Regions from separate parts of the Exiguobacterium sp. s183 genome, predicted to be linked through region 2. Evidence: riboswitches for the same ligand, from Rfam matches in the RefSeq annotation. Region 2 holds a riboswitch; the other holds the start of a gene.
What was found. Region 2 has a riboswitch for FMN ahead of ribD (bifunctional diaminohydroxyphosphoribosylaminopyrimidine deaminase/5-amino-6-(5-phosphoribosylamino)uracil reductase RibD). Riboswitches for the same ligand answer to the same signal wherever they lie in the genome.

Region 1 (15,943 bases), on a different contig from region 2:
ATCCCGATTATTCCGGATTACTTAAAGATGATTGGCGAAGGGGGAACCGCCGCCGGGTTGATGATTTCCGTATTCGCGGGTGCTCAACTCGTCATGTCACCGATTGCGGGGAAATGGGCGGACGTCTACGGGCGCCGACTCATGATCATTCTCGGTCTGATTGGATTCACTATCTCGATGGGCGTCTTCTACCTATCGGATAATTTAACAATCTTGCTCGTATCGCGTGCCATTGGGGGAGTCGGGGCAGCGTTATTGATTCCTGCCATCTTTGCCTATGTCGCGGATATCACGACGCTCGAACAGCGAGCGCGAGGGAACAGTTATATTTCCGCGGCAATGTCACTAGGGATTGTCGTCGGACCAGGGATTGGTGGATTTTTTGCCGAGTTCGGGCTAAAGACGCCATTACTCGTCTCAGCAATCGTTTCGTTCATTGCTGTCATTTCATCCGTCCTTCTTTTAAAAGAACCGGACCGTGCCCCTTACGTAGCACCGAAAATAAAGGAATCGTTACCGACACAATTGGTCATGTCGACACGTAAACCATACTTCTTCGTGTTATTGATCAACTTGGTCATGGCGTTCGGACTCATGGCGTATGAATCAGTGCTTGGATTATACGTCAGCGAGATGTTCAGCGCGACGCCTCAAGAGATTGCCATCATGGTGACGGGAACGGGCGTTGTCAGCGTCATCGTCCAACTGTTCGCGGTAGACCGTTTAGTCGAGTTGATGGGAGAGGTCAAAGTCGTTCTCGCCTTCATCGCGCTCGCGGCGTTTGGTTTCTTATTATCGCTCTTCGCGGGAACGTATATGTTGTTCTTTGCAGTGACACTCGTCATTTTCTTGTCGACGTCGATCTTGCGCCCGGTATTGAACACGCTCGTCTCAAAACTTGCCGGAAACGAGCAGGGACTTGCGATGGGGATGAACAACGCCTATATGAGCATCGGAAATATTTTAGGACCGACACTCGCGGGTATTGCGTTTGATATTGATATGCGCTATCCGTTCATCATGGGGCTGGTCTTGTTGCTCATTACGTATACAGGCACATGGAACTGGTCGAAACGGAAAGCGACCGTCATTTCGGAGTCATAAAGGAGGACGCTATGATTTACGTTGGTGTGACTGGATGGGGTGACCACGATTTGTTATACACGACCCCAGAGGAACGAAAACATAAACTATCGACATACGCGGGTCACTTCCCGACCGTTGAAGTCGATTCGACATTTTATGCGATACAACCCGTGAAAAATTTCGAGAAGTGGGATACTGAGACACCGGACCACTTCCAATTCGTCGTCAAAGTTTCCCGGGAAATGAGCGGGCATGACCGTGAACCCAAAACGCCACTTATTGAGTTGTTTGAGCGTTATCGTGTTTCGGTCGATCCATTAAAACAGGCAGGGAAGTTACGGGCCGTGCTCGTCCAGCTTCCGCCTTGGTTCGACGTATCGAAACCACATCTCGACTATTTGCGAACACTCCGTGCCGAACTCTCTGATTATGAGATTGCCATCGAGTTTCGTAATCCAACTTGGTTCTCTGAGGCGTTCCGGGATCGTACGCTTCAATTTTTAAAGGAACAGCGATTCATCAATACGATTTGTGATGAGCCACAGACGAAAGAGAGCAGTATTCCGTTCGTGCCGGTCGTGACACATCCTGAGGTAGCCGTCGTACGATTGCATGGACGCAATACGTCAGGTTGGCTTAAAAAGCCGGGGATGACGAGTCAGGAATGGCGGCACGTCCGTTGTCTATATCGCTATAGCGAGGAAGAGCTTCAGGAACTCGCTACCTCGCTCCGCGAGATTGACCGTGAAGCGAAAGACGTGTATGTATACTTTAACAACAACTCGGCCGGGGACGCGGCTCCGAACGCCAAGCGTTTGATTGAAATTCTCGGGCTCGAATACGAGCTTGCACCTAGACAAATTAGTCTGTTTTAGAAGGAAGGGATGGCCGTGACGAAACTTACTATTTTTCACTATAATGATCTTCACTCAAAGTTCGACCAATGGCCGAAACTTGTTTCATTTCTAGAAGAACGGCGTACGGACGATACACTCTATTTTGATTTAGGAGATCATGCCGATCGCACACATCCGGCGACTGAGGTGACGCGCGGAAAGTTGAACGTTCGCTTACTCGAGCGACTTCAACCGACGGCCGTCACGATTGGAAACAATGAAGGCATCACGTTTCCACACGATTGGTTAGCCGATCTATATGAAGAGGCTACGTTCCCGATTTTGCTTGGGAATGTGTATGAAGCAGACGGGTCGCGACCAGATTGGGTCGAAGAAACGCTTGTTCTTGAGCGTGATGGGTTGAAAATTGGCTTATTTGGTGTCACAGCCCCTTATGAAGAGTTGTATCCCGAACTTGGTTGGCAAATCGAATCGCCTTACGAAGCGACAAAGCGAGCGCTAGAGCGGTTGGCACATTGTGATGTCATCATCGCACTCAGTCATCTCGGTTTCTTCGGGGATGAACGATTAGCAGACATGTATCCTGACATTGACGTCATCCTCGGGGCCCATACGCATCACGTTTTAGATGAAGGCGTGACGACGAACGGAGTGCTCATTGCACAAGCCGGGAAATATGGGAAGTATGTCGGGGAAGTGACGCTGACGCTCGATGAGTCAGGAGTCGTTTCGAAAGAAGCTCGCCTCCACGAACTGTCACAACAATCAGATAGTCCAGATACGTTGGCGTTGTTAGATACAGAAGGGGCAGATGCCGAACGCCTCCTTGATATCACAATTGCAGAAACAGAAGGATATGCATCTGATTGGTTCGGGTATTCTCCGCTTAGTGAGTTGCTTGTAGAAGGGATGGTCGAATGGTGTGCAGCCGATGTCGGAATCATTCCGTCCGGAGTCGTCCTAGACGGTCTCGCTCCAGGAAAAGTCACGCTGAACATGTTGCATCGGATCTGTCCACATCCAATCAACCCATGTGTCCTGACACTTGATGGTAAGACGCTCGAACGATTTTTACATGACGTGAATGAGGAAACGTTCACGAATATGCACGTCAGAGGTCTAGGATTCAGAGGCACCGTACTCGGTGAGCCGAGTCTGTATCAAATCGAACAGCAGGACGGTCAGTACTACGTTATGGGAGAAAAGCTAGATTTGAATCGGACATATCGCGTCGCGACAGTCGATATGTTGACGTTTGGCCCGCTCCTTCCATACTTAGCAGACCAGCCGAAGCGATATTTCATGCCGGAATTACTACGAGATGTGTTGCGAGAGACAATTGTCGCTCGTCATGAGGTCATTCGAAAAGGATAGAGCCGTCATAGCGGGACATGCTATGATAGTAGAGTGGAGGTGGGAACGATGATTCGAGTGAATCGCCACGGATATACCGTTTTAGAAGAGAAGCGCGACGGATTTGATGAAGAAGCGTTTATCGCACGGTATAGTGACGTGCTTGATAAATACGACTATATTGTCGGTGACTGGGGACACGGACAGCTACGTTTGAAGGGGTTCTATGAACCGCAATCAAAGTTAGCGACGTATGAGAACCGGATTGATCACGTGATGGACTATGTATACGAGTATTGTAATTTCGGATGTCCTTATTTCGTTCTGAAGAAAGAGACGGACATTAACGAAGAAGAGAGTGGTCCTGTCTTTGGTGGAACGAAGCAGAAACTGAAGTTGAAGCGGAAGTTTAACAAGACTGAAGAGACGAATGCGTAAAGTGCTGAGCAATCAGCACTTTTTATATTTCTATATTACAGTTAATTTCCAAATATTTCGTTTAGGTAAAAAGTCATGACTTCGAGTTTAAGGGTTGGAAAAATGTGATAAATTGTCATTAAGGATAGCTACGTAGTTTTGGTTTTTAGAGTGAGGTGATTGGATGCAACATGTACAAACGACCGTCGGGGATCGGGATGACGTCCATAATCGAATTCATAATCTCGGACTAGGGATACTGGCCATGTTCTTTTTTGGCTTTCACATCATGATGACCTTCTATTTTACGGCGGCAGTCATTCTTTTTGAACTCATTCATGTGTTGATCGTCCGTCGCTTTGAATACAGCCACTCTTTTTTACGGAGTCGCGTCTTCAAAGTTACGTCTCACCTTGCATTTTCGCTCGGAGTGCTCTTGTTGATCTTATCCATGTCTCAGTTCTTTTTAGGTAACGTAATGATTCGTTAAACGGAAAGGGAAAAATCCTTTCCCTTTTTTATGTTTTTTTGAAACGTCCTTCAACCTTTTCACGTACACTGTAGAGAAGACTATAAAAAAGGATGGGTTACAATGAGATCTGAATGGAAACAACATGCACGACAAGCACTGAAAGGAAAATGGTGGCTCATGGCTGGATTGGCACTCTTGTTCATGATCATCAACGGGATTCCACAAGGATTTGCTCCACCTGTGGACCCGAATTCTACAGAGCCGCTCACATCGACAGACGTCACGTTAAGTTTCGTGTCGAACGTTCTTCAAATCTTGATTGCACCACTTGCCATCGGTTGGTCATGGCTCGCGCTTAACGTATCACGCGGAAATGGCGCATCACTCTCGACATTGTTCAAGCCGTTCCAAAAACGTTATGTGAAACATGTCATCACGTCTTTCGTGATGGGTGTGTTCCTCGTATTGTGGACATTATTGCTCATCGTACCTGGAATTATCAAAGGATTCTCGTACTCGCTTACGCCGTATATCTTACGCGATCAGCCTGAGCTTTCAGCACTTGAATCGATCACAGAATCGCGTCGTCTCATGGACGGGCACAAGATGGAAGCATTCATGCTCTTCTTGTCGTTCTTCGGATGGTTCCTCGTCGGTATTTTGACACTAGGGATTGGGTTCTTCTTCATCGGGCCTTACTTCTCGACAACGTATGCGACGTTCTATGACTCGATTCGCGACAATCAAGTTGGTTCGGACGAGCCGGTACACGGAACGGAACAAGGATTCTAATCAAAAAAACGCCTCGCTCATTTTATTGAGCAAGGCGTTTTTTTTAGGCGTTGACTTCAGTTTTTTGTAAGTATGGTTTCAATGACAAGTGATGTTCAGCCACGACTTTACGAATCGTGCGTGTCTTCGAGCGCATGACGAGTGACGTCGTCTCGACGATATCATCCGTCAAGAACTTGACGCCATCGAGCAACTCACCTGACGTGACACCCGTCGCAGCAAAGATGCAGTCGTCGCTCTTGACGAGGTCGTCGAGCGTAAGGAGTTGAAGTGGGTCTTCAATTCCCATTGAGATGACGCGAGCTGATTCCTCTTCGTTCATCGGATGTAAACGGGCCTGCATGTCTCCACCAAGCGCTTTGACAGCAGCGGCTGTGATGACTCCTTCAGGAGCTCCGCCTGTACTGATGAAAATATCGATTGGGTTCGATTTGACGGCAGCAGCGATTCCGGCAGAGACATCGCCATCCTCGAAGAGCTTGACACGTGCGCCGACATTCATGACGGCTTGACGAAGGTGTTCGTGGCGGTCACGGTCTTGCATGATGACCGTTACTTCTTCGATGCGCTTATTATTATATTTCGCAGCTTTTTCAATGATTGACTCGAGCGGTTCGTCGAGGGAGACTTTCCCTTTTAAGTTTGGACCGACGACAAGCTTGTCCATGTACATATCGGGTGCGTGGAGGAGGGCACCTTCATCAGCAACGGCGATGACGACCATCGCATCTCCAAGGCCTTTTGCGACAATGGATGTTCCTTCGAGTGGGTCGACAGCGATGTCAACTTTCGGACCGAATGTCGTTCCGAGTTTTTCCCCGATGTAGAGCATTGGGGCCTCATCGAGTTCACCTTCTCCGATGACAACTGTCGCATCCATGTTGACCGTTCCGAGAACTTCTCGCATCGCTGACGTTGCTGCATCATCGGCCTCGTTCTTTTGACCGCGTCCAATCCATTTCGATGATGCGAGTGCTGCTGCTTCTGTTGCCCGTACGATTTCTAATGCTAATTCACGTTCCATAATGTTGTACCCTCCACGTTATCTCTATTCAATGTGTTATACTTTTTACGGTTTAAATCCGTTGATTAGTGTATCACAATTTTATAAATGATGTAAATAGGACAGATTCTTTTCTCCTGACCGAAAAAGCATTAGTATTAACAGCAGGGGGGATCATCATGTATTTTGTGAATAGAGAGAAGATTAATCAGACACTGGAACAAATGGAGACGATGTTAGCGCACACCGATCAATTGACGGGGGATGCGTTCACGGTGGAGCTTGCGAAACAGCGAATGGCCGTCCTTCTTATGGAAGGTGTCATCGATGTTGGGAACTCGATGATTGACGGGTTCATTATGCGAGATCCGGGCAGTTATGAAGACATTGTCGACATCTTACTGGATGAGCGTGTACTTGATGAAACGACGGCGAACGCGACGAAAGCGCTCGTCGGATTACGTGCCTATTACGTTCGTGAGTTTGTGCACGCCGACGCATCAAAATTTGATGAGTGGGTGAAAACGTCAAAACAAGACTTCACGGCATTCTCCGCACAAGTTCGTCACTACTTAGAAGTCGAGCTTGGACCAGTGTCCGCATTCTTACCAGAAAGCGAGTGATTGGATGGAACCGATTAAAGGATATTTGTTTGATTTAGACGGCACGATGTATGCCGGTACAGAACCCGTTCAGGCAGCGGTTGATTTCGTCAACGAACTAGAAGCGACGGGCGTCCCGTATTTGTTCGTCACGAACAACGCATCGATGACACAACAACAGATCGCGGATAAATTGATTGCGATGGGCGCAAATGTGAAGGCAGAAAACGTCTTGACGAGCGCGATGGCGACAGCTTTTTATATTGAGAAGATGTCGCCAGGAGCAACCGTCTATATGATTGGGGAAGACGGACTCCGTCTCGCGTTAGAGTCTCGTGGTTTTCATGTCACGGACGAACCGAAGGCGGACTACGTGGTCATCGGACTCGACCGACACATCACGTATGAGAAGTTGGCGCGAGGCGCAATCGCCATCCGTTCAGGGGCTCGATTCATCTCGACGAATGGGGATATCGCCATTCCGACCGAACGTGGATTTTTACCGGGGAACGGATCACTCACGTCTGTGTTGACCGTGACGACGGAGAAAGATCCTTTCTTCATCGGAAAGCCGGAACCGGTCATGATTGACATCGCACTCGATATGATTGGGTTGAATAAAGAAGATGTCGTCATGGTAGGGGATAACTATCACACAGATATTTTATTTGGAATCAACGGTGGCATTCGTACACTCCATGTGAATTCAGGTGTACATGGACCGGCATTTATCCAAGAACAAGAAAAACTCCCAACCTATATGGTTGAGAGCTTAGATGAATGGAAGCATGAAAAAAAGGGATGACGAATGTCTCCCTTTTTGCTTAGAATACTTGTTCTACTTCGACGATGCCTGGTACTTCTTCGATGAGCGCACGCTCAATACCAGCTTTTAGCGTGATTGTTGAAGACGGGCAGCTGCCGCAAGCACCCATCAAACGGAGCTTGACGATGCCTTCTTCGACATCTACGAGTTCGACGTCTCCGCCGTCACGAAGCAAGAACGGACGCAATTTATCGAGCACTTCTTGGACTTGATCAAACATTTCCATGGTATCTACCCCTTTCTCGTTCTACTTTATTCTAGCAAGTTTGAGAGTGTTTCTCAATCATTTACGCTGAGCGTTTCATCATCGAGTAAGGGAAGGATTTTGTATAATGGTTTTGAGGGGGAATGAAGATGAAAATTACGGTATATGGGGCTGAAGTTCAATGTGCGAGTTGTGTCGGTGCACCGAGTTCGACCGAGACGTATGAATGGTTACAAAGTGCACTCGGACGAAAGTATCCAGAGCAATCCTTTTCGTTCGAATATATCGACTTCGAACAGAGTGAAGACGAGTTTGCACAGGCACTTAAAGAGGACGAATGGTTCTATCCGCTCGTCTTGTTAGACGGGGAAGTAATTGATGAAGGCGTCGTTCAGTTAAGAAAAGTATATGCGGCGATTGAAGCGAAGCAATCATAAATGAGTATTGACGACAGGCGGACCATGCGAAGGCAAGGTTCGTTTTTTGTTTACCTATTCTTTCGAAAACGAAATATGAGGATTTGTTTTATCAGTTTTACAAAACTAGAGTACTTGTTGAACACTTTACCTGATGAATTGGAATCAAAAAAAGACGAACCAGGTCGTATGATGCGACTTGGTTCGTCAATCAGTGAAGTCGAGCGAAGCGCTCGATTTTTTTCGGTTAAAGAAGTTGGAACGAAGACGTTGCTGAACCAGCCGTGTAACCAGTTAGCGTCGCGTCAGACTTCACTTGATACGTACCGCGTTGTGACCAAGAGTTCGTAGAGAGTGTGAACGTGATCGCTCCTGAAGCATTCGTCTTGCCTGTACCGACGAGTGTCGCGCCGTTCGGTTGTGTGACCGTCACACGGACATCGGCGTTCGCGACCGCTTGGCCATTCGAATTACGTACTGTTGAAGAAATCGAGACGACTTCACCCGCGTAGTAGTATGACTTCGAAGTCGATACTGTCGCCGTGAGTGCTTGTACCGGTTGTGTCGTACCACCAGAAGTAGGGGCTTGGACGAGTCCATTTCCGAACCAAGTGTCACGACCTGCCGTACCGAGGTCAATCGAATCTTGCGATAATTTCGTACGGAGTTGCGTGCTCGATAACGTTGGGAAGGCTTGCTTCATGAGCGCAAGGTTACCTGCAACGTAAGGCGTCGCCATCGATGTCCCGCTCATTTGACCGTAGCCGCCATTTGAGAGGGTTGAATTGATGCTGACACCAGGTGCTGCGACTTCGACTGTGCCACCTGTCGCTGAGAACGAGGCACGGTTGTTGTTGATATCCGTCGCAGCGACGGCGATTGCCGAACTGTAACGCGCTGGGTAGTTAACGAGATCGCCCGACCCATCGGTACGTCCGTTGTTTCCGGCTGCCGCAACGACAAGGATGCCTGCGTTATTCGCACGATCTACGACTTGTTGGAGTGTCGTCGAAGGGCTTGTCGTCCCAAGACTCAAGTTGATGATGTCCATGTCATTTGTGATCGACCAATCAATACCGGCGATGATGCTTGATAGACTACCGCTACCGTTCGCCTCAAGTGCTTTGACGGCATAGATGCTTGCCTCGTGAGCGATTCCGACCGTACCGATGCTGTTGTTACGGGCTCCGATAATCCCGGCGACGTGCGTACCGTGACCGTTATCGTCGGCGTAAGAACTCGTGACCGTACTAAACGAGGCACCACCAGCAATCGTTAAGTCAGGGTGAGCGGAAATACCCGTATCAACGACGGATACTTTGACACCTTTCCCAGTGAATCCACTTTGCCAAGCGGAAGGAGCTTGAAGTTTAGGGATTCCCCAATCCTGGTTTTGGTTTTCGATATGTACCGTTTGATCGACTTCCACGTGTGCGACATGCGGGTTATTCTTCAGTCCGTTCAAGGCAGCTTTCGGAACTTCGAGTGCTGCTGCAGGAATATTCGAATACTGTTGTTTAACTTCCATGCCTTCAATCGAGAGCGGGATTTTCTTTGCCGATTCTTTGAAGACGACGAGGACGCGTTCTTTCTCCTTGTTCGGGGCGGCTTCCGCGCCTCCTGGGACGGTTGATAAGACGAGCAATGATGCAAGGACGGTGCTACAGATTTTCTTCAACTTGTTTCCTCCTTTAAGGTAGTAGGCAAGATGACAGGATGTCGTACTGCCGTGTTCATAGAGTAACAAGTATTTCCAACGGATAGAATATGTCGATGGCATTAAAAATCTGAATATTTAGATAAGGATACAGGGGATTCAGATACAAGACTTTTGACTCAAGAGGACGTAACGGTAACAGAAAATCGGTGATGCGGTGCATGAAAAAAGCGAATCGACCCGTCAGGTCCATTCGCAATTGTTTACTTGATGACTTTATGTTTCCAAAGAATGCCGGACTTCAACAAGCGGGCGACTTTGCCGGTGAGTGATTGTTTCCCCATGAACACCCCGAAGCCTGCTTTCTTACCGAGGGAACCGAGCGTCCCTTTCAATTTGATGTCTGGTAACTCTGGATAGGCAAGTCCTTTCCATTTACAGAGGAGCACTTGAACGATTTGTTCCGCCTGAGCTTCGGCGAGCTGTCCGGACGGTGCGTATGGCAAGCTCGCATTGTCTCCGACGACAAATACGTCTGGTAGGCCAGGGACGAAATGGTGCTCCGTCAGTTTGACACGTCCGCCTCCATCAAGCTCCCATCCTTGATTGCGTACGACAGCGACCGGTTGAATACCGGCTGTCCATACGGTCAAGTCGGAAGGGAACAAATCTTCATGGTTCCATAATCCATCGGCATCGACGCGCGTAATGTTGGCGTTGTTGATGACTTCGACTCCGTGCTCTTCGAACCAAGATTGCACATACATGGAGACACGATTGGATAAGAATGATAATACGGAAGGTCCACGGTCAAACAAGCGAACCGTCAAATCAGGACGACTCTCGCGTAGTTCGCTTGCGAGTTCGACGCCGGATAATCCGGCTCCAACGACCGAGACGACCGAGCCAGGCCGTAACCCGTTGATCGCTTGCTGTGTTTTTCGTGATTCTTCAAGTGTTTGAATACTGTACGTGAACTCTGCTGCCCCTTGGACGTTATGATATTTGTCTTCACAGCCTAATCCGATGACGAGGTCATCATACGGTACTTTTTCTCCACTCGCGAGAAGAACCATCTTGTCTTCCGTATCGATATCCGTGACTTGTCCGTATATGTAGTCAATTTCTTCCGGAAAATCGATGCGAATATCGCGGTCCGAGACTGTTCCTGCAGCGAGCGCATAATACTCTGTTTTTAATCCATGATAAGGTAAGCGATCGACGAGCGTGACCGATACGTCCTTCAACTGATGTCCAAGAACTCTTTCGATGACACGCATACCCCCGTAACCGCCCCCTAAGACGACTAATTTGCGCATAATAATCCCCCTTTGTTACTCTTCAACTGTATCATGTTATAATCTGCCGTAGAAGAACCATTTTCCGATAATTCACGTAAAGAAAGACGGTGACATATATGATGAATCCAATCATCGAATTTTGCGCCTCGAATTTAGCGATGGGCTCACAAGTGGCCCGAGCGAAATTAGAGTCTGATCCTGATCTCGATGTGGTCGAATACGGCTGTACAGGCTACTGTGGCGTCTGTTCCCTTGATCTCTTTTGCCTCGTCGACGGGGAAGTCGTGACCGGTGAAACACCGGATGAGTTAGTGACGAAGGTGTATGAAAAAATAGAAGAGATGGCATGGTAAAAAGTTTGAGGGATGACCTCAAACTTTTTTATTTCACCCGTTGCATTTTAAAAAGATGGATGTTATATTCTAAGAGGTTCGAATGTAGGTTGTCTGACGTTTAACAACGAGAAAAAGAAAGCGTTTCAAACGGTAGGGCACATCTCTTTTCGGGTATGACACATATAATCGCTTTGTTTAATATGAAAGGAGCACAACATCAATGAAAATCATGAGTGTGGTTGGTATTTTGGCACTAATTGCAATCGCTTACATCTTCTCTACCAACCGTAAAGCCATCAAATGGCGCACGGTCTTGGCAGCGTTCGCTGTTCAATTCGCGTTTGCTTTCCTTGTACTGTACACGTCTTGGGGACGTTCGGCACTTGAATGGATCTCGAGCGGGGTTCAAGCCATCTTGAATACGGCCGGTGACGGGATCGCGTTCGTATTCGGAACAGCGGTCGGCGGTGACAACTTCGTCTTCGCATTCCAAGTCCTTCCGATTATCGTTTTCATGTCATCATTAATCGCGTTACTCTACTACCTTGGCGTCATGCAGTGGGTCATCCGTATCCTCGGTACGGCACTCGCGAAAGCCTTAGGAACGTCACGTAAAGAGTCACTTTCAGCAACAGCAAACATTTTCGTCGGTCAAACGGAAGCACCGCTTGTCATCAAGCCTTACCTTCCTACGATGACACAGTCTGAGCTCTTCGCAGTTATGGTCGGTGGTCTTGCATCGGTTGCCGGTTCTGTACTTGCTGGATACGCAGCACTCGGTGTACCGCTCGAGTACTTGCTCGCAGCGAGCTTCATGGCAGCTCCAGCTGGTCTCTTGTTCGCGAAAATCATCGTTCCAGAAACAGAAGAATACGATGATGACATCGAGATTGCAGAGGAAGAAGAAGACAGAGCGGCGAACTTCGTCGATGCAGCGGCACGTGGTGCTTCTGACGGTCTCTTCCTTGCTTTGAACGTCGGTGCAATGCTTCTCGCGTTCGTTTCATTGATTGCGCTCGTCAACTTGATCCTCGGTTCAGTCGGCGGACTCTTCGGATTTGATAGCTTGTCACTCGAATTGATCCTTGGTTACGTGTTCGCGCCACTTGCATTCGTCATCGGTGTACCATGGGCAGATGCAGTACAATTTGGTAGCTTCCTCGGTCAAAAATTAGTCTTGAACGAATTCGTTGCCTTCTCTGAGTTTGCACCAATCATCGGTACTGGTGATTTGTCAGCTCGTACAGAAGCAATGATCGCATTCGCACTTTGTGGTTTCGCAAACATTTCATCACTCGCGATCCTTCTCGGTGGTCTTGGTGGTATGGCGCCAAACCGTCGTGGTGACATCGCACGTATGGGTGTCCTCGCAATTCTCGCAGGTACGCTTGCAAACTTGATGTCAGCTACATTGGCTGGACTTCTTCTCTAATTAGTATAAGAAAACGCGATCACTTCGGTGGTCGCGTTTTTTAGTGTAGGGATGATATATACAATTTGACGTTCGGCCATTGAGCTGTCCAATTTTTTTGAGCCATTCGTTTCAAGTAGATTGGATGTTTTGGGGTGCTTGTTTCAAAATACGGTGTAGGTCTAGCTTGTAGTGTGAGAAGGTCTTGAACGCCATAGGGTGCTGAGAGAATGAGCTCACCGTCTACATTGAGACGTACCCCGATTGCGGTCACCGTCTCGGGGAAGTGCGCTAGCGCATCGACCGATGACGTATATGGTGGCAAATGGTTCACATGATGCATCCTCGCTTGGTTTTTTACAGACCAAGGTACGCTCGGGTCGAGTTGATTCAACACCTGTTCTAATTCTTTTTCGATGGATTCTTCCGACTGGGTAAGGTCGAAATAAATCACATCGACGTCGTCCGTTTGGGTCGGTGCATCGTATCCATGAAGATGGTCCCATATTTTTGCGCGAATATAGCCCGCGCAAATCCACCAGTCTGGCAGACGAAGGGTAGCAACGGTGCGAAGGTGATTCATAAGTTCTGCATCTTGTTGTAAAAAATCAATCAAATCCTCTTCATGTTTCATCAATCAAACTCCTCCTGATCCATCGGATTGAAAAAAAGCACCTAGGCAACGCCTAAGTGCTCGTATATCGATTATGCTTGAAGTTGTACGCGCTGACGTTCGATCCACGGCTTCAATTTCAAGAAGAGTGGAACGAAGAGTGCGCTGATCAAGATTGCTTTAATCAAGTTGAACGGTAAGATCCCGTAAAGGACGAGGTCCGTCTTCACGGCCGGGTCGGCCATATCTGCCATTCCGAAGAAGAAAGCATAGGCTGGCAAGATGACGAGATAGTTTAAAATGGCGAGGCTGAGTGCCATCGTGATTGTACCGGCGAGTAGTCCGGAAGCGAGTGCTTTGTTCGTCTTCCGTTTGTGGTAGAACCATGCGACCGGGTACATGAATGCGACACCTGCGAAGAAGTTTGCGACTTCTCCGACCGGGACACCGCCACCGTTAAAGACATAGTACAAGACGTTTTTCAATCCGACGACCACGACACCTGCGAGTGGGGAAAAGACGATTCCGGCAATGAGTGCAGGAATGTCACTGAAATCCACTTTGAGGAATGGTGGTAAAAATGGGAGCGGGAAGTTGAATAGCATGAGTACGAACGAGATCGTCCCTAGCATCGCCAAAGTCACCATAGTTGTCAGTCGTTTGTTGCGCGTAGTTTTCATCAGAATCTCTCCTTTAGGTCGCTCCTCGATGAATGGCACCCGTCGCATATAAAAACCCGATTGCAATGAAGACAATCGGGAGAGTTTACGCGCATACGAAATAGATGTTTTCCAAGGTGGAAAAGTCCACGTCAAAGAAAACATCCGGATATCGGTCGGATGCCGCCATCTTCTCCCATCCAGACTGTACTGTCGGCTTTCGAATCTCACGAAATCAGCAAGCAACGCCTTGCTCGCTCACGGGCTGAGAAGAATAAATTCTTCAATACCGCCGGTCGGGAATTTCACCCTGCCCCGAAGATGGAACGATTTAATTTTTTTTGTTACAGTTTAGTTATACAAGATAATGTACAAAACTACAAGTCAATTGACTTGAAATGAAGATAAAATGAGGAGGAGTTCAGATGATTCATTTGACAGAATCAGCAGCACTTCAAGTGCAAGAGATGATGAAACAGACCGAACGTCCAGATGCGCAATACTTGCGAGTGAAGGTCCAAGGTGGCGGATGTACAGGACTTTCATATGGAATGGGCTTTGATGAGGAGAAGACGGATAAAGATATTCAATTCGACCATCACGGCGTCCGCGTCATCGTCGCAGAAGTCGATCACGGGGTCGTCGATGGGCTCGAGATTGACTACAAACAGTCGATGCTCGGTGGGGGTTTCACGATTAAAAACCCGAATGCCATCGCCACGTGTGGCTGCGGTTCAAGTTTCCGAACGGCGACGAACGCCGGTACACCAGGAGAATGTTAATTATTTTAGACTATGGAGCGCCATAGTCTTTTTTTTGTGCGATTCGACCAGTTACGGAACGTCGGGGAAAGGGAATGTAGGGAAGAGAATCGTATTGAAGGGGGCTAGGGTGATGAGGAAAGTATTGATTTTTGGAGGATCGCGCTATTTCGGGAAACGACTTGCCTTACGACTCGCGGAGGCGGGGGATGATGTGACGATTGTGACGAGGGGGCAGTTGCAAGTGCCGGAAGCCGAAGGGATTCGGTCCATCAAAGGAGACCGGCAATCGGTCGCGACGATGAAAGACTTGGCACGCGAACGTTACGATCTCGTCTATGACAACATTTGTTTTACTCCGTATCAGGCAAAAATCGCCTCAGATGCGTTCTTGGACAAGGTCGGAAAGTATGTCCTGACGTCTACAATGTCGGTTTACGCGCCGGGTCCTGAATTAAAAGAAAGTGACTTTAATCCGCTCCATTATGAATATCATCTAGAGGCTGAGCATGACTACGGACAAGGGAAGCGAGAAGCTGAGTCGTTCTTCTTCCATCGAGCTTCATTCCCAGTTGCGACCGTACGCTTACCGATCGTCCTCGGACCAGATGATTATACAGATCGACTCAAATTTTATGTGGACGCGATTCGCAACGAGGAACCGATTGTGCTGCATCATCCAGAAGCGAAGATGGGCTTCATCTCGAGTGCGGAAGCAGCAGCATTTTTAGAATGGGTGGGACGTGCGAACGTGACTGGTCCTTTCAACGCAGCGAGTGACGGTCTCATCTCCATGGGTGCTTTAATGGAGCGAATCGGACAACATGTCGGAAAACCGGTCCATATCATAAAAGATGGGGAGTCGTCCCCATATGATTCGGACGTCGACTATTACATGTCGATCGCTGAAGCGAAAAAGGCGGGCTTCGTGTTCACGCAACTCGATGACTGGATTGACCGGGTCATCATTCAGACGATGCGGAAATGAAAAAATCCTCTGTGGACACGGTCCACAGAGGATTGATCATTATTTCCCGGCAAATACAGATGTCGAGTGTTGCGGATGACGTGCAGTCGGGTCCACAAGTTGCTTCACTTGATTGATGGCAATTGGTGCTTCACCAAAACCTGTCGCAATCAGCTTCACTTTTCCTTCGTATGTGGCGATATCACCACA
Region 2 (15,943 bases):
TTGTCCGCCTCGAGTGCCGTATAGTCGGTCTGGGCATTGACTCGGTCATAGATTGGTCCCGCCTCATCTTCCGGAACCTCTGCAAGACGGGCGTTCGCTTCTGCGTTGACCCCATATTCGTTGGCCTGTATCCCGATGAGGAGCTCTCCGACTTCGGCGATAACATCCTCTGGTAACGCAGTCGGCGTGATGACGAGCGACCAGTCGTCGCCTTCTTTCACAGCGACTTTACTGAGCCGGTTCGGGAGCGGATTGCCGTCTTGGTCGACCATTTCATGAACGAGAAACGCCACGTCTTCGTCCTCGTTGACCCAACTCTCATAGATGTCACCCGGGGCGAGCTGACGCGTGACGGCACCGGTCGCCGGAATGTCAGTCAATCGACCCGCGTAGTCGATGGCTGCGAGCGCCTCGGCATCGCCCGATTCGAGCGCCGTTTGATAGTCTGCATACACTTCCGTGACAGCGTCTGGCAATGCGCGTTTCGTTTCTTCTATAACCGTCTCTTCGTCGTTCCCACATGCGCCAAGCGTGAAGACGAGGAGGAGCGGAATGAGCCATTTTTTCATGTTGTTCGTCCTTTCTAAAGCCGTGTTCTCCCCCATCCTACCATGTCTCGAATCGTCGCTCCAATGGCATGTATTTCTGGAAAATTGTTTCACTAGGATTTCTACGATAATTTCGATACAATACAGACGTAAGCGCTTTAACGCTCAACATCACTTTAAGGGGGAACGAGAATGATTCCATACAAACATGAACCATTCACAGACTTTACACAAAAAGAGAATGCCGATGCGATCCAAGCGGCAATCGAGAAAGTGAACGGTGAGCTCGGGAAAGACTATCCGCTCGTAATCGGTGGGGAAAAGGTTACGACGGAAGGAAAAATCACGTCTTACAACCCAGCGAACAAAGAAGAAGTGATCGGTCGCGTCTCAAAAGCAAACCAAGAGCTCGCAGAACGTGCGATGCAAGAAGCACTCACAGCATTCGACTCATGGCGCCATGTCGACCCAGCCGTCCGCGCAGACGTCTTGTTCAAAGCAGCGAACATCGTCCGCAAGCGCAAGCACGAGTTCTCAGCTTATCTCGTCAAAGAAGCAGGTAAGCCATGGAACGAAGCAGATGCGGATACGGCAGAAGCGATCGACTTCATGGAATACTATGCACGTCAAATGCTAGAACTCAAACCTGGTAAGAAAGTCGAGAGCCGTCCAGGCGAATACAACCGTTATGACTACATCCCACTCGGGGTCGGGATCGTCATCAGCCCATGGAACTTCCCGTTCGCAATCATGGCCGGTACAGCGGTTGCGGCAATCGTTGCCGGTAACACGATTCTCTTGAAGCCAGCTTCGACGACACCAATCGTTGCTGCAAAATTCGTCGAAGTGATGGAAGAAGCAGGTCTTCCAAAAGGTGTCCTCAACTTCATCCCAGGACCGGGTGCAGAAGTTGGAGACTACCTCGTCGACCATCCGAAGACTCGTTTCATCAGCTTCACAGGATCACGTGATGTGGGACTCCGCATCAACGAACGTGCTTCTAAATTGAACGAAGGTCAAATCTGGCTCAAACGCGTCATCGCAGAGATGGGCGGAAAAGATACAATCGTCGTCGACGAGTCAGCGGATCTCGAACTCGCAGCACAATCGATCGTCAAATCGGCATTCGGATTCTCAGGTCAGAAATGTTCAGCTTGTTCACGTGCCGTCATCGTCGACAGCGTTTATGATACGGTACTTGACCGCGTCGTCGAACTCACGAACGAACTCTCTGTCGGAAACACAGAGAAGAACGAACACTTCATGGGACCTGTCATCGACGCAGCAGCCTTCAAGAAAATCACATCGTACTTCGATGTCGCCAAAGAAGAAGGACGTATCGTCGCAGGTGGAAACGCCGATGACTCAACAGGCTACTTCATCGAGCCGACGGTTGTCGCAGACGTCGACCCGAAAGCACGTCTCATGCAAGAAGAGATCTTTGGACCAGTCGTCGCCTTCACAAAAGCGAAAGACTTTAAAGAAGCGATCGACATCGCGAACAACACAGAATACGGCTTGACAGGTGCAGTGCTTACGCGTGACCGCGCAAACCAAGAGTTCGCTCGCCAAAACTTCCACGTTGGTAACCTTTACTTCAACCGTGGTTGCACAGGCGCAATCGTCGGCTACCAGCCGTTCGGTGGATTCAACATGTCAGGAACGGATTCAAAAGCAGGTGGACCGGATTACATCCAACTCCACATGCAAGCGAAAACAACATCTGAAACATTCTAATCAACAAGGAGACGTGCCCTCGGGGGAGCGTCTCCTTTATTAGTGTGCTTTAAAAGTCTGATCGAACATGATGGCAATCTCTTCTTGATGGAGCAGGAACAGATCAAACAGCGTCGGATCGAACGCCCCTTTCATGTCTTTCATCGCGACAATCGTATCGTCATGGGAGAAAGCAGGTTTATACGGGCGAACCGTCCGTAACGCGTCATAGACGTCGATGATGGTGACGATTCGGGCCGCGAGTGGAATCTCCTCTCCCTTCAACCCTTTGATATATCCTGTCCCGTCCCAACGCTCATGATGATAGAGCGCGATCTGATAAGCCATTTGGATAAAGTAGTTTTGAGGGAACTGTATCTGGAGATCCTTCAACACTTCACCCCCGACGCGCACATGATCTTTCATGAAGACCCATTCCTGGTCGGATAACTTATTCGCCTTCAATAAAATCGAATCTGGTACAGAAATCTTCCCAACGTCATGAAGCGGTGCCGCGAGTCGAATTCCTTCGATGAAGAGTGGCGACACGTCCGGGTGATGATGGTCATATAAAATCGTCGCAAAGAGCGTCGACAAATCTTGTACCCGCTCGATATGGTTCCCCGTCTCATTGTTACGTAGTGCGGACAGCCGTAACAACGTCCGGACGAGCCCCTCTTGATAATCAATCATTTCTTTTTCCCGCTCGGCGAGGATACGCTGTGCCTCTTCCCGTCCCGCCTCGATCCGGTGCCGTTCGACCGCACCGAGAAGTGCGTTACTGAAATCTTGCAGTGCCTGTTGCTCGTATTCCGTGTACGTTCGCTCCGAGACGACGGAATCAAATCCGACGAACCCTTGGCACGTCTTGCCTTGCATCATCGGGACCGCCAGCAAGCTTTGAATCGACTGCGGTTCGAGAATCCCGCGGACGACACTGGTTTCTGGTAAATCTGCCACGCGTGGAATGTACATCGTCTCACCTGCCACGTGAGTGTTGACCCATTCGGGCAGCACGTCGATCGGCACGTCTTGAAGATTGTCTATCTCGGCGGTGATGCCCTCGGCGCACCACTCGAACGTGTTGTGACAAACCTGATTCGTGAAATCGTAATCGAAGACATAGACGCGGTCGACCGCGAAATAATGTCCAAGTTCGGCTAGCGACTGGTCAACCCGCTTTTTGAAATCCGCAATCTCTGTTGTTAAAAAGCGATTGAGGAGTGACGAAAGCAGGTGATGGAGTCGCTCTTGTTGTTGTAACTGTAACGTCAATGATTCATGCGAAGTTGCCATGTGCCAAACCTCCCTTTTGTCTGGAATATATGCAATCGTTCCATGAGTTTATTTTACCCAATTTTCAGTCTTTTTACCCTGCTTATCCCAATTGAAAAACCGGGCGACGATGCACCCGGTTCTTCCTCACACTTGCTTCAATAAATTGGCCATTTCAATGGCTGACGTCGCTGCTTCCCAGCCTTTATTCCCTGCTTTCGTACCAGCCCGTTCAATCGCCTGCTCAACCGTCTCCGTCGTCAATACACCGAAGATGACCGGGACCTCCGATTGATAGCTCGCTTGTGCGATTCCTTTCGCCGCTTCATTGCACACATAATCAAAGTGTGGCGTCGCACCACGGATGACGGCCCCTAGCGTGATGACCGCATCATAGTTTTGACTCATTGCCATTCTTTTCGCAACGAGCGGGAGTTCGAATGCACCCGGGACAAATGCGAGCGACACGTCCTCTTCTTTCACGCCATGACGCTTCAACGCATCTTTTGCGCCGTCGAGTAGACGCATCGTGATCAAGTCGTTGAATCGACCGACGACGATTCCAATCTTTAAGCCTTCTCCAACTAAATTACCTTCAAATGTATATGTCATCTCATTCATCCTCCGATATGGTTCATTTTGAGTTGTTTCGTCATACGATATGATTCATTTGCTTCGTGCGCGCCGACATGAAGCGGGACACGTTCGACGACGGTGATGCCACACGATTCAAGAGCATCGACTTTTTCAGGGTTGTTCGTCATGAGTCGTACTCGGGTCACCCCGAGGTCGCGGAGCATCGCCGCACTGACACGATAGTCACGCATGTCGGGATGGAATCCGAGTGCCTCGTTCGCCTCGACCGTATCCAACCCTTCCTCTTGCAAGGCATAGGCTTTCAGTTTATTCACGAGTCCAATCCCTCGTCCTTCCTGACGCATATAGAGGACGATGCCCGACTCCTGTTCGATTCTCTTAATGGCGGCATCAAGTTGCGGACCACAGTCACATCGGAACGACCCGAAGACGTCTCCTGTCAAACATTCCGAATGGATTCGAACGAGCGGGACGTCTGTAAGCGTCTCGGTCACGAGTGCCACATGCTCTTGTCGGTCGAATCGATTCTCGTATCCAATCATTCGAAACGTCCCTTTCGATGAAGGGAGTGACACGTCCGCTTCGCGCGTGACAAGACTCGTCTCCATATACTGGACCAATGCTTCGATTGTGATGAACGCCAAATCATGACGTTTTGCGACATCAACCAAGTCCGGGACGCGGGCCATTTCTCCGTCTTCACGAATGATTTCACAGATGACGGCTACCGGCTCACTGCCTGCAAGGCGTGCCAAATCGACGGATGCTTCTGTGTGACCACGACGAACCGAGACCCCTCCTTTTTTGGCGATGAGCGGGAAGAGATGTCCCGGTCGTTGAAAGTCAGAGGGACGTGATGTCGGGTTCGCTAATTCACGAACGGTATGGGAGCGCTCGCTCGCCGAGATGCCTGTCGTCGAATTGATATGATCGACACTGACCGTGAACGCCGTACCATGCGGGTCCGTGCTATTCGTCACCATTGGTGCAAGCTCAAGGCGTGCCGCTACTTCTTCGGCGACGGCCGCACAGACGAGTCCTTTCCCTTCCGTGATTAAAAAGTTCATCGTTTCGTGTGTCATTTTGTCACCAAGTACGACAAAGTCACCTTCATTCTCACGATACTCGTCATCGACGACGATGATCGGACGTCCGCGTCTTAATTCCTTAATAGCCCGTTCAATCGAATCAAACATTACCATCCCGCCTTTCCATAACCTTGTGATGCCAAAGATTCGAGTGTCATCTTTGATTGTCCGACTAGTTTTTCCATATATTTTGCTAACAAGTCACATTCCAAATTGACGGGGTCACCAACGTGCTTCGACCCGAGAACGGTCTCACTATACGTGTGCGGGATCAACGACAACGTAAACCCACGTTCAGATACGTCGAATACGGTCAGACTCGTTCCGTCCACCGAAATCGAGCCTTTCGGCACGATGTATGGGAGAAGCGAAGGGTCACATTGAATGTCGACATATACGGCATTTGCGAGTGGGCGCTTCTTGGTGATGCGCCCGACGCCGTCAACGTGTCCGGACACGAAATGCCCGCCGAATCGTCCGTTCGCCGGCATCGCTCGTTCGAGATTGACGCGCGTTCCTGGCTTCACGCCATCTAGACTGGATGCTTTCAGTGTCTCAGGCATCACATCAACGGCGAATGTCGACGCATCAAACGTTGTGACCGTCAAACAAATCCCATTTACCGAAATGCTGTCGCCGATTTTTACGTCATCGAGCACCTTTGCCCCCGATAGGACGAGCCGCAAGGACGGACCGTTTCGTTTCACCGCTTTGACCGAACCGATTTCTTCTACGATTCCTGTAAACATCAGTGCGCCCCCTTTCGAAGGACGACTTTCAGATCAGGTCCGATTGTCTCGACCTGCTGAATCTTAAAACGAGAAATCGCATCCAGCGAACCTTCTTGTTGTGAACGGTAAACACCGTTTTTCCCGCCGAACACGCGCGGTGATTGATAGGCGACCCATTCATCCACGTACCCTCCGTCAAGAAGGGACGTGACAAGTGTCGGTCCCGCCTCGATCAATAAGCGTCCAACTCCGTTCGCGTAAAGTGTCTCGAGCACGTTTCCGAGCGACGTATAATCGAATAACTCGATTCCCATGGCACGTGCCTGTTCCCGTTTTTCTCTGTCGTCTGACGAGGTGAACAGGAGCACCGGGACGTCTTCAGCCGTTCGGGCAAGCGTGCTCGCAAGAGGCAAGCGAAGGTCACGGTCGAGGACGACTCGCTTCGGTTGACGTGTCTCATGGTCCAATCGAACGGTCAGTGCCGGATCATCCGCTAGCACCGTTCCAATTCCCGTTAAAATCGCATCGGTTTTGGCACGCAGTTCATGGACGTCACGACGAGCTTCCGAACTCGTCACCCATTGACTCTCACCGGAATCCAAGGAAACTTTTCCGTCAAGACTCGTCGCCGTCTTTAAGATGACGTATGGTCGCTTCGTCTCAAGCGCCCGTAAGAACGCTGGATTCAGTGCCCGAGCCTCCTCTTCAAGTAAACCGACTTCCACCTCGACGCCAGCCGACTTCAGACGCATGATCCCTTTTCCCGCAACGAGTGGGTTCGGGTCTTTCATGGCGATGACGACTCGTTTGACTCCGGATTCAACAATCAAGTCGGCACACGGTGGTGTCTTTCCATGATGCGAGCACGGCTCAAGTGTGACGTACAGTGTCGCCCCGTACGCTGCCGCACCTGCCATCTTGATGGCGTGAACCTCGGCATGCGGTTCGCCCGCCTTGAGATGGGCACCTAGCCCGACGACGCGACCGTCTTTGACGAGAACGGCGCCGACGAGCGGGTTCACACCCGTCTGTCCGTCGGCAGATTTCGCCAATTGGATGGCTTGTTGCATGTACTGTTTCATCGTTCTCCCTCCTTTTTTCCGTACAAACAAAAGACCCTAAGGAACGGTCCTTAGGGTCTTGGTGGGAGGGTTTCATCGTTTTTGGACAAGCCAAATAAACGTTTTCTTTACAGAAAAGCGTACGACGAAGCACAGGTCACGCGGACCTGTTTTTTGTTCCTTCTCCCATCCAGACTATACTGTCGGCTCTAGAGTCTCACTAGATCCACCGTTCGCACACGTGCGCCCGGGTCACGGACTTAGGGCATGGCCCATCACCGCCGGTTGGGAATTTCACCCGACCCCGAAGGAATATTTGTTTGTACAGATTTACTGTATCGCAATTGTTTTTATTTCGCAAAACAAAAAACGCTACTCGTGAGAGTAGCGTCTCGATTATGCGAGAAAGAGGACGACGAGAAGCCCTACAATCCAGCAATAATATGAGAAATACTTTAATTCACCTTTTGCCATGATGTGCTGGAACCACTTCAACGAAATCGCAGTCAACACATAAGAAGCGATGAACGCCAGGATGAGCGGACCAAACAAGTCACGTGTTTCTGGGTTCGTAAATAACGCTGGTCCGTCCAAAATCATCGTCCCGAGACTGATTGGGATGAACAAGAAGAACGAAAAGCGAAGTGCTGATTCCTGCTTGATTCCGAGCAACATTGCCATGACGATGGTTGCTCCAGAGCGACTGATTCCTGGAATGAGCGCCACCGCTTGTGCGAGTCCAATCAATACGGCGTCACGTAACGTGATTCCGCCGTCTCCTTTGTTCCCGCGCATGTTTCGAATGAACCAAAGCGCGAGACCTGTGATGATGAGCGTATATCCGACCGTCGCGACGCCACCGAGTACTTCTCCAATCCAGTCACCAAAAATGACACCGAGCACACCGGCTGGAACCGTTGCGACGAGGAGCAAGCCGATAAACTTCACGTCGACCATCGTTTCATCAGTCCGGTCTTTCTTGAACAGGAACGTCCATAAGCTGACGATGAGGCGGATGACATCTTTACGATAGACCGTCAAGACCGCGAGGAGCGATGCAAAATTTACGAAAACTTCAAATGACAATCCCGGCAAGTCGATGTTAAATAATTCTTGGAAGATAACAAGATGTCCACTTGATGAAATCGGAATCGGCTCCGTAAATCCTTGGATCAATCCGAGCAACGTATAAAATAACCAAACTGTCATAATGGTAATCCTCTTTTCTGTTTTTCACTCAATGCGCCTATTTTAGCAGAATTGGACTTTCGTTGACCAGCTGTTAAAAATTTTTTGATGTAATTTCAATATTCGATTGATTAGTCTGAAAATTAAATTTATTATAGAAGGGTACTCATCTGGAGCGAAGGCGATGACCCCATTTCTCCAGTTGGGTACTTTTTTATAAAAATATGACATTTTTGGTTGATTAAAACTTTTTGTTTACATTTATCTCGAAATTCGATTTAATTTGTAATAGAACTGTTACCATTTTTTGAAATGTTTATCTGTGACTTTAGACCTATCCAATTCTTAGAAATTGTTTAATATTTTTCAAAATCACGTTAATAAATCCGAAAAACCATCCGATAGTATGATTGTAGGAGCATTTTTTTCATCTTTGTCGGTTCAGAATTGAGTCCACGGAAGGAGGAACCATCATTGAGTCAAACGCTAACCACTAAATCCCATCACCTGTCCACCGAACAACAGAGGATGATCCATTGCATCCGCCTTCTCGGGGACTTGTTGAAGGAACGTCCACGCCGCTCTGTCTACCGTCGCTTTGCCATGGAACAGAATTGGCCATCTCCTGAATCCATCATCAGACAGTTCGGGTCATGGGCTGAGGCACTTGCCATCGCAGGCTATGAATGGCATGGAGAAGCAACTGTCGAATTGCCAGACAAAATGCCGAAGTATACACGTGAGGACATCATCGAGACGCTTGCACTTTATTCGCGAGACATGGGCTCGATCATCACCTTGAAGAAGTATCAGCAATGGCGAAAGCTCCATCCGAAGGCACCGAGCCATTATCATATCGTCAAGACGTTCGGTTCGTGGCATGATGCCTGTGCCGAGGCAGGACTTGAGGCAAGTGTGACCTATTCGAAAACAGAATTATCCAATGCGCTACGTGAGGCCATTCAGGAAATGGGCTTCTCCCTCTCATTCGAAGCATATCGAGAATGGGCGAAACGCAACAACAAGCCTTCGACAAAAGCGATCCTACATCGCTACGGCTCTTGGTCAGCCGCCGTTCATGCGGTGGAGTCAGAACTTTATAATACGAACTCATAATCTTTTCATACAAAAGGAGGATCCGCCATTTGGTGGATCCTCCTTTCATCTGACTTCTGTGGATAGTTCTTGATAGTGGGCGACCCGGTCACGACCATTAAACTTGGCCCCGACATACATGGCTCGGTCCGCATGCCGGAGTACTGTATCCAGGTCTTCATATTCATGAATCGTCTCGATCCCAATACTCGCCGTCACCGTGATGCGCGTCCCTTCCGTACCAAAATCATGGCGTTTCAACGCTTCACGTATCTTTTCACCGACCAGATGGGCTGCCGCCTCATCCATTCGGGGAAACACGAAGACAAATTCTTCCCCACCATACCGCGTCACCAGATCCGTCGCCCGAACGCTGCGCGTGAATAACTGTCCTGCCTCAATCAACACCTCATCCCCAAACGCATGTCCATACGTATCGTTGATCGACTTGAAATGATCCAAGTCGACGAGGAAAAGCGAGAGCGGATAGGATGCCACGTCATTCAATCGTTCTGTCGTCCAGCTGCGTAACGCCCGTTGATTATGTAAGCCCGTCAACGGGTCCGTCAAACTCTCATACTGCAAGCGGTCCCGCTCATCGATTCGCTCGATCGACCACGACAACGTTTTTAGGAGCCGGTTCACTTCGATGGCAATCGGTGTCTCATATGCCCCGTTGGCTGTCGTCGATACCATACAGCTGACGGCCGTCGCTGCTCCCCAAACGGGCTGGATGACGAGCGCCGAATGATGCAGCTCTTGTTGCTGTTGTTGTAGCTCAGGGTGCCATTCATGTAACGAATCATAGACGAAACATGGCTCATCTTCGTCATGATAACGCTCGATTGTATAGGCGTCCGGCACACTCGGGATGATGCGTCCTGTCATGTCGTAAAACGTTCGCTCCCCTTTTCGGTTGACTTGCAGCCATCCACGTTCAACTTCTACGATGTCACGCAATCCGTTCCAAAACTTTTCAATCAACAGTTGCTCGCTATCGACACGGTACAGCTGTTCTTTCAATCGCTCGACCTGATCGACTTTTGTTTTCGTCTCTTCTGTCTCCGTTGCTTTTGACATCGTCATTTTTAAGACAGATAGCACGAAGAACGTGACGATGAGTCCGACGTACCCAAACACGTGATACGATTCGATGGCAATCATCGTGAACAACAGTTCGAGTGACACGACGAGCCAGTCAAATCGAATCAATCGCCACATGATTGGGAACGGAATCCGCTCCCCGACCATGAAGTAAGACAAGGCAAAACTCATCGTCAGGACCAGGAAAAGCGTGCCTAGGAACGCCAACATCGCTACTCCCTCTTGCATCAAATGAACAGGCTCCCCGATGCGTCCACCGAGCCCGATATAGGCTAGTCCCGGTAACAGGACGAGAAGGCACTCGATCACCGTATTCAAAGGATAGAAATGTAAGAAACGACGACGTCCGACCCGACGATTGAACGTCCTCGCTTGAAAGGTCAACAAAAGAAGTTGACCCATCAGGAGGGCCGGGGCGAGCCCGTAAAGGAAGAACGTGATAAAGACGAACATCTCATGGAACGTGAAATGGAGATGTCTACGCTTGAGCGGGTTCATGACGAACAAAGCGCCTAGCGTATAGATAAACCAAAACAACGGCCAGTCGAACGATTCCAGGTGGTGCAAGGTCAAATACGTCACACCTGTGAAGACGATTGCCCACGCGAGCCAGCTCCGAACTAGATACTTCCGAAATCGCATCGTCTTCTCCCCTTTTCTCGTTCATTTTTTCTAGTATGACCCGTAATGCAAAAACATTCCAGCAATTGTTTGAAAGTTGAGACAATGAAATATTGAAAAGATTCCCAATCAGAAGTTTTGTAGACATGAATGTCGGCAACAGTCAATGAAAGGAGGCTATAACGATGGATCTTTCCATGTTTCTCATCACGTTCCTACTGATCTATTCACTGACAATCACATTTCTATTTTTACGAAAGCAAAAACAACATTGAAGCATACAAAAGGCGATTCTCTCACGAGAACCGCCTTCATGAATTATTTCGCTTTCAAATACGAGATTCCAATCGACCCAGATCCCGTATGCGCCCCGAGGAGCGGTGCGAGTGTGTCGACCCGAATCGGAATCTTGTCACCGAGTCGCTCTTTCCACTCTTGTGCGAGTTCAGGAACGTTGCCGTGGAAAATCGAGACGTCTTTACACTCACCAGACTCGATCGCTGCACGCAACACTTCGAATAAGTGAGCCTGTGCTTTCTTATACGTGCGGACCGTCTGATATGGGACAATCAACCCATCCTCGAATCGGAGCACCGGTTTCAATTGAAGCATGTTCCCGATTAACGCCTTCGATTTTGAGATGCGTCCGCCTTTTTGCATTTGTGTCAAATTTTGCAGGGTCAGCTCAATCCGTACGTCTTCAACGCGTTCCTTCATGTAGGCTTCCACGTCTTCAAGCGCATCGCCTCGTTCGACACGTTCAATCAACTCTTCCAGCATGAGCCCCATCGTATAGATCCCCGCTCGTGAATCAATAGCGAGTAACTTAAATTCTGCAATCTCAGCACCTTGTACAGACGCCGAGTACGTTCCACTCAAGTCAGAAGACAAATGAATCGCGATTCCCATGTCGTACTCTTCCTTCAACTTCTCATACAGTGTGACAAAATCTCCGATGGCTGGCTGGCTCGTTGAAACGCGCTCCCCGGCATCAATCCATTCATAGACGGTCGTGGCATCGACTTCGATCCCGTCTTTATACGGTTGGTCCCCTTTGACGACATAGAGCGGGACGATATGAATATCTGGGTGGTTCACTAAAGCATCTGGAAGGACAATCGTGCTGTCCGTGATGTATGCAATTTTCATGAAAAGTTCTCCCTTAAAAAAAGTTTTTAGTACCTGGTTATATTATTTTATCACAGGTGAAGCGGTTTCACTATTTTTTCAAAACATCCTATATGCAACTTGTCCAATCCGACTTCGAAAAGGGTACATAATACATAATGAACAAAGGAGGCGAACGAGAGATGATTCAGCTCGAGAACGTCAATAAAACCTATAAGATCGGCGACGTGGAAACGGCCGCGTTGAAAGAGATTAACCTAAGCATTCGTGACGGCGCGTTCGTCGTCATCCTCGGACCGAGCGGAAGCGGGAAAAGTACACTACTCAACGTCATCAGCGGACTCGACACCGTGACGAGCGGCAAAATCACATTCGGAGACACGGTACTCACCGACTTGTCCCCCGAACAGATGACGGCGTTTCGGCGCGACCACCTCGGATTCATTTTTCAACAATACAATCTCCTTCAAAACTTGACCGTCTATGAGAACGTACAAATCGGGTCCGATTTGACGAAAGACCCGCTCCCCATCGATGAGTTGCTCGACCAAGTCGGGCTCGCGACAGCACGTGATAAATATCCCTATCAACTATCCGGTGGCGAACAGCAACGGGTCTCTGTCGCCCGAAGTCTCGCTAAAAATCCAGCAATCGTTTTCTGTGACGAACCGACGGGATCGCTCGACGAGGAGAATTCGAAAAAGGTGCTTGAGCTGTTGGAGCGACTGAACGAGACGTATCAAAAAACGATCGTCGTCATCACGCACAATAACGGAATCAGTGACATGGCGGACGATGTCATCAAGATGAACTCCGGTCGAATCGTCGAAGTGACCCATCACGACACCCGCGTTGCAGCACGTGACATTCGTTGGGGATAAGGAGGTGGCGACATGCTGTACAAAAATGTATGGAAGACGCTCAGTAAGAAATGGATGCAACTGCTCGCCATCGCCATCATCATCGTCATGAGTTCACTCACGTACACGATGATGTTCTATGGGATTAGCGGAATCGAAGTCCCGACCGAGGAATACTTGGAAGAATCGAACCAAGAAGACTTCGCCATCGAGATGCTCAACCGAGTGACGGAAGAAGAATTACGTGACCCCGATGTCGCCGCACTCGCTGAAGCCGGAGCCTTCACACTAGCCGACATCAAACAATCTGACGAGGAAGTCTTTAATCGCTTAATTGCGTCACGCATCGATGCGGTCAAACAAGAAATGCCAGAGGCGACGATTGAACTCCGTGATTTAAAAGCCATCACGTACACACTCGGTGACGCGGAACATCGCGGTCTCTTGCTAAAAGAATCCGATACAATTAACCGCTCCTATGTGGAGGCAGGAGCAAGACCGAGCACGAACGACAAGGTCGCCTTGAACAAAAAGTATGCTGAAGAGAATGGAATTGAAATCGGGGACACAATCGACCTCGGCAGACCGTTCACCGTCAGCGGGTTCGTCCTCTTCCCGGACTATACCCTCCCCCTCTTCGACGACAACTTTTTCAATCTAGATCCCGGCTCCCAAACGCTCTTACTCATGACAGATGAATCGTTCGAATCGACCGTCGGACAAGAATCGTTCCGCCTCTCCGGTGTGACGGACCAGACCGTCATGACCGATCTCGACCTACCGTTTGTCGTGTCTGTCATGGAGACGGAAAATATTATCCGAAGCGGTGCGATTTATAGTGAAATCTCATCTGGGAAAGTGATGGCGCTCGGGCTCAGCCTCTTTATCGTCTCCATCGCCGTTATCATCGTCGCCATCCTGATCTCGAATATGCTTGAGGCGGAACGCGGTCAAATCGGACTGTTGAAGGCGATCGGGTACAGTCGTCGACAAATCGCAGCACCTTATCTCGTCCTCATCTTAATCTTCGCTTTCTTCATGCTAATCATCGGCTATTTCCTTGGTCTTTATTTTGCAGACCCGTTGAAAGAACTGTATCTCGATTTTTATCTCTTACCGTCCATCACCATCGCGCAAAGTCCACTCGTCTTTTTAACGGCCGTATTTGCGCCACTGCTTTTCTTCGCACTCGTCGCGGGAGCGGTTATTTACAAGATCATGGGAGAAAGCGCCCTCGCCCTCTTATCGCCTCGGGACAATGTTTCCTTGAATCGCCTGAGTCGGCTCGTCAGTCGACTCTTGAAACGCGCGAGCGGCAAAACGAAGTTCAAATACTTGTATGCGGTCAAGAGCACGGGAAGCTTCCTCATTTTCTTCCTCGGCATCTTGTTCTCGACCATCCTCATCGTCTTCGCCCTCATGATGAACGGGGCCGTCGATCGAATGACCGTGGGTGGTTTGAATGAAGCAGTGTATGAATACGAAGCCTATACGGACGGTTCACCGCCAATCGAAGACAGACAAGAGCCGTTCCTCACTTATCCGTTCGCATTTGTTGAAGAGAAATTGATTACGTTGAAAGGTTTAGAGATCGACAACACCTTGTTCCCGCTACGTAACGAAGATGGTGACACATTGACACTTGAACCCGACGGACTGATTGTCTCCTCGTCACTCGCCCTCAAACTCGGACTTGAAGTCGGTCAGGACATCGATATCGAACTGAACGAAGAGACGCTGACCTATCCGATTGTCGGGATTGCTGATGAATTCTCTGGAGACTTCGCCTATTTGCCCCGGGCGACGCTAAGTGAATTACTTACCGACGGCGCGACGGACGAGTTGTTCAATGGCATTTATGCGACGGAGCGCCCGAACGACTCAGACTATCCGACCATCCTGTCCCGTCCAGGGTTGATTGAGCAATCCGAGTCCATCAATCAATATATGAATTTCATGATGAATGTCTTGATTGGTGGTGCGTCTCTCATCGCCTTCAGCATCCTGTTCGTCCTGACGGCGCTGACGGTCGAGAAGAACTACTACGTCATTTCGTTATTAAAGGTCATGGGATACCAAAAACGAGAAGTCCGTTCGATGATTCTAAACAGCTACTTCATCTATGCGCTCGTCTCGGCCCTCTTAAGTATTCCGATCGCCTTGTTGACGCTTCGGGTCATCATCGTCGTATTCGCAGAGGATTACGGGCTTGTCCTCCCGCTTGAATTCGAATGGATGTATATCGTCTATACGCTCGGTGCGGTCGTTCTCCTCTTCTTCTTGAGCACGTTCGTCAGCCGACGGAAGATTGATCAAATCCCACTTCAGGAAGTATTAAAGACATATCAAGAATAATTTATGCCAAAATAGGGCATAATAAGAGATAGACCAGGCCTCTCTAGAAGAGGGGCCTGACTTTTGCAGAAAAGGATGATTGACATGAATCGTACACAAGTAATGCTCGCCATTCCCGGGAACTGGTCTTCCGCGGAAGGCGTGAACGAACAAATCAGTTTACATAGTGAAGGCTACACGATGGCCGGCTTATTGCTACTCGAAGATGAGACGGGCAAAGCGTTCACCGTAGAAGTCGTGGAACGTGACCCGGCTCTTGCCGAGGCCATGATCCACGCGAGTTCTGGTGGATTCACACCGAAAGTCGCAAAAGGAATCGCCCGTCACACGCATGTCGTCTACTTGATTGTCGACGTCAACGATTTGACAGACGTCGCCGCTGCGCGTCGTGCCGCAAATGCCGTCTTGAATGCCGGTGGGGTCGGTGTCATGGTCGAGTCGGCTGGTGTTTCCTTCTCGAAAGACGAATGGCAAGAGTCAAAAGAAGAAGACCTTGCGCTCGACTACTCGCTGTTGACGGCAATCACGGAAGAAGAGAATGCTTATATGTCGTGGGGAATGAAAGCGTTCGGACAT

Region 1: another riboswitch for FMN. It lies ahead of KNP62_RS00100 (ECF transporter S component); the one in region 2 lies ahead of ribD (bifunctional diaminohydroxyphosphoribosylaminopyrimidine deaminase/5-amino-6-(5-phosphoribosylamino)uracil reductase RibD).

What each region holds. Positions count from the first base shown of each region.
Region 1 is NZ_JACSKN010000001.1:3,033-18,975, forward strand. Features, by position in the region: gene KNP62_RS00020 (MFS transporter) at 1-1,104, shown strand, start outside; gene KNP62_RS00025 (DUF72 domain-containing protein) at 1,116-1,961, shown strand; gene KNP62_RS00030 (bifunctional metallophosphatase/5'-nucleotidase) at 1,971-3,317, shown strand; gene KNP62_RS00035 (YutD family protein) at 3,366-3,734, shown strand; gene KNP62_RS00040 (hypothetical protein) at 3,898-4,203, shown strand; gene KNP62_RS00045 (DUF975 family protein) at 4,306-4,977, shown strand; gene glpX (class II fructose-bisphosphatase) at 5,021-6,001, opposite strand; gene KNP62_RS00055 (DUF86 domain-containing protein) at 6,160-6,603, shown strand; gene KNP62_RS00060 (TIGR01457 family HAD-type hydrolase) at 6,608-7,387, shown strand; gene KNP62_RS00065 (NifU family protein) at 7,407-7,634, opposite strand; gene KNP62_RS00070 (YuzD family protein) at 7,763-8,050, shown strand; gene KNP62_RS00075 (S8 family serine peptidase) at 8,277-9,707, opposite strand; gene KNP62_RS00080 (NAD(P)/FAD-dependent oxidoreductase) at 9,950-11,005, opposite strand; gene KNP62_RS00085 (YuzB family protein) at 11,104-11,340, shown strand; gene KNP62_RS00090 (NupC/NupG family nucleoside CNT transporter) at 11,543-12,754, shown strand; gene KNP62_RS00095 (nucleotidyltransferase family protein) at 12,795-13,367, opposite strand; gene KNP62_RS00100 (ECF transporter S component) at 13,439-14,026, opposite strand; FMN riboswitch at 14,190-14,332, opposite strand; gene KNP62_RS00105 (HesB/IscA family protein) at 14,431-14,787, shown strand; gene KNP62_RS00110 (NAD-dependent epimerase/dehydratase family protein) at 14,900-15,754, shown strand; gene KNP62_RS00115 (NAD(P)/FAD-dependent oxidoreductase) at 15,794-15,943, opposite strand, start outside.
Region 2 is NZ_JACSKN010000006.1:183,918-199,860, forward strand. Features, by position in the region: gene KNP62_RS13890 (hypothetical protein) at 1-569, opposite strand, end outside; gene pruA (L-glutamate gamma-semialdehyde dehydrogenase) at 741-2,285, shown strand; gene KNP62_RS13900 (GAF and HD-GYP domain-containing protein) at 2,325-3,560, opposite strand; gene ribH (6,7-dimethyl-8-ribityllumazine synthase) at 3,687-4,151, opposite strand; gene ribA (GTP cyclohydrolase II) at 4,157-5,332, opposite strand; gene ribE (riboflavin synthase) at 5,332-5,973, opposite strand; gene ribD (bifunctional diaminohydroxyphosphoribosylaminopyrimidine deaminase/5-amino-6-(5-phosphoribosylamino)uracil reductase RibD) at 5,973-7,037, opposite strand; FMN riboswitch at 7,191-7,332, opposite strand; gene KNP62_RS13925 (undecaprenyl-diphosphate phosphatase) at 7,413-8,225, opposite strand; gene KNP62_RS13930 (homing endonuclease associated repeat-containing protein) at 8,679-9,320, shown strand; gene KNP62_RS13935 (sensor domain-containing diguanylate cyclase) at 9,366-11,045, opposite strand; gene KNP62_RS13940 (DegV family protein) at 11,343-12,173, opposite strand; gene KNP62_RS13945 (ABC transporter ATP-binding protein) at 12,335-13,033, shown strand; gene KNP62_RS13950 (ABC transporter permease) at 13,046-15,367, shown strand; gene KNP62_RS13955 (DUF4261 domain-containing protein) at 15,452-15,943, shown strand, end outside.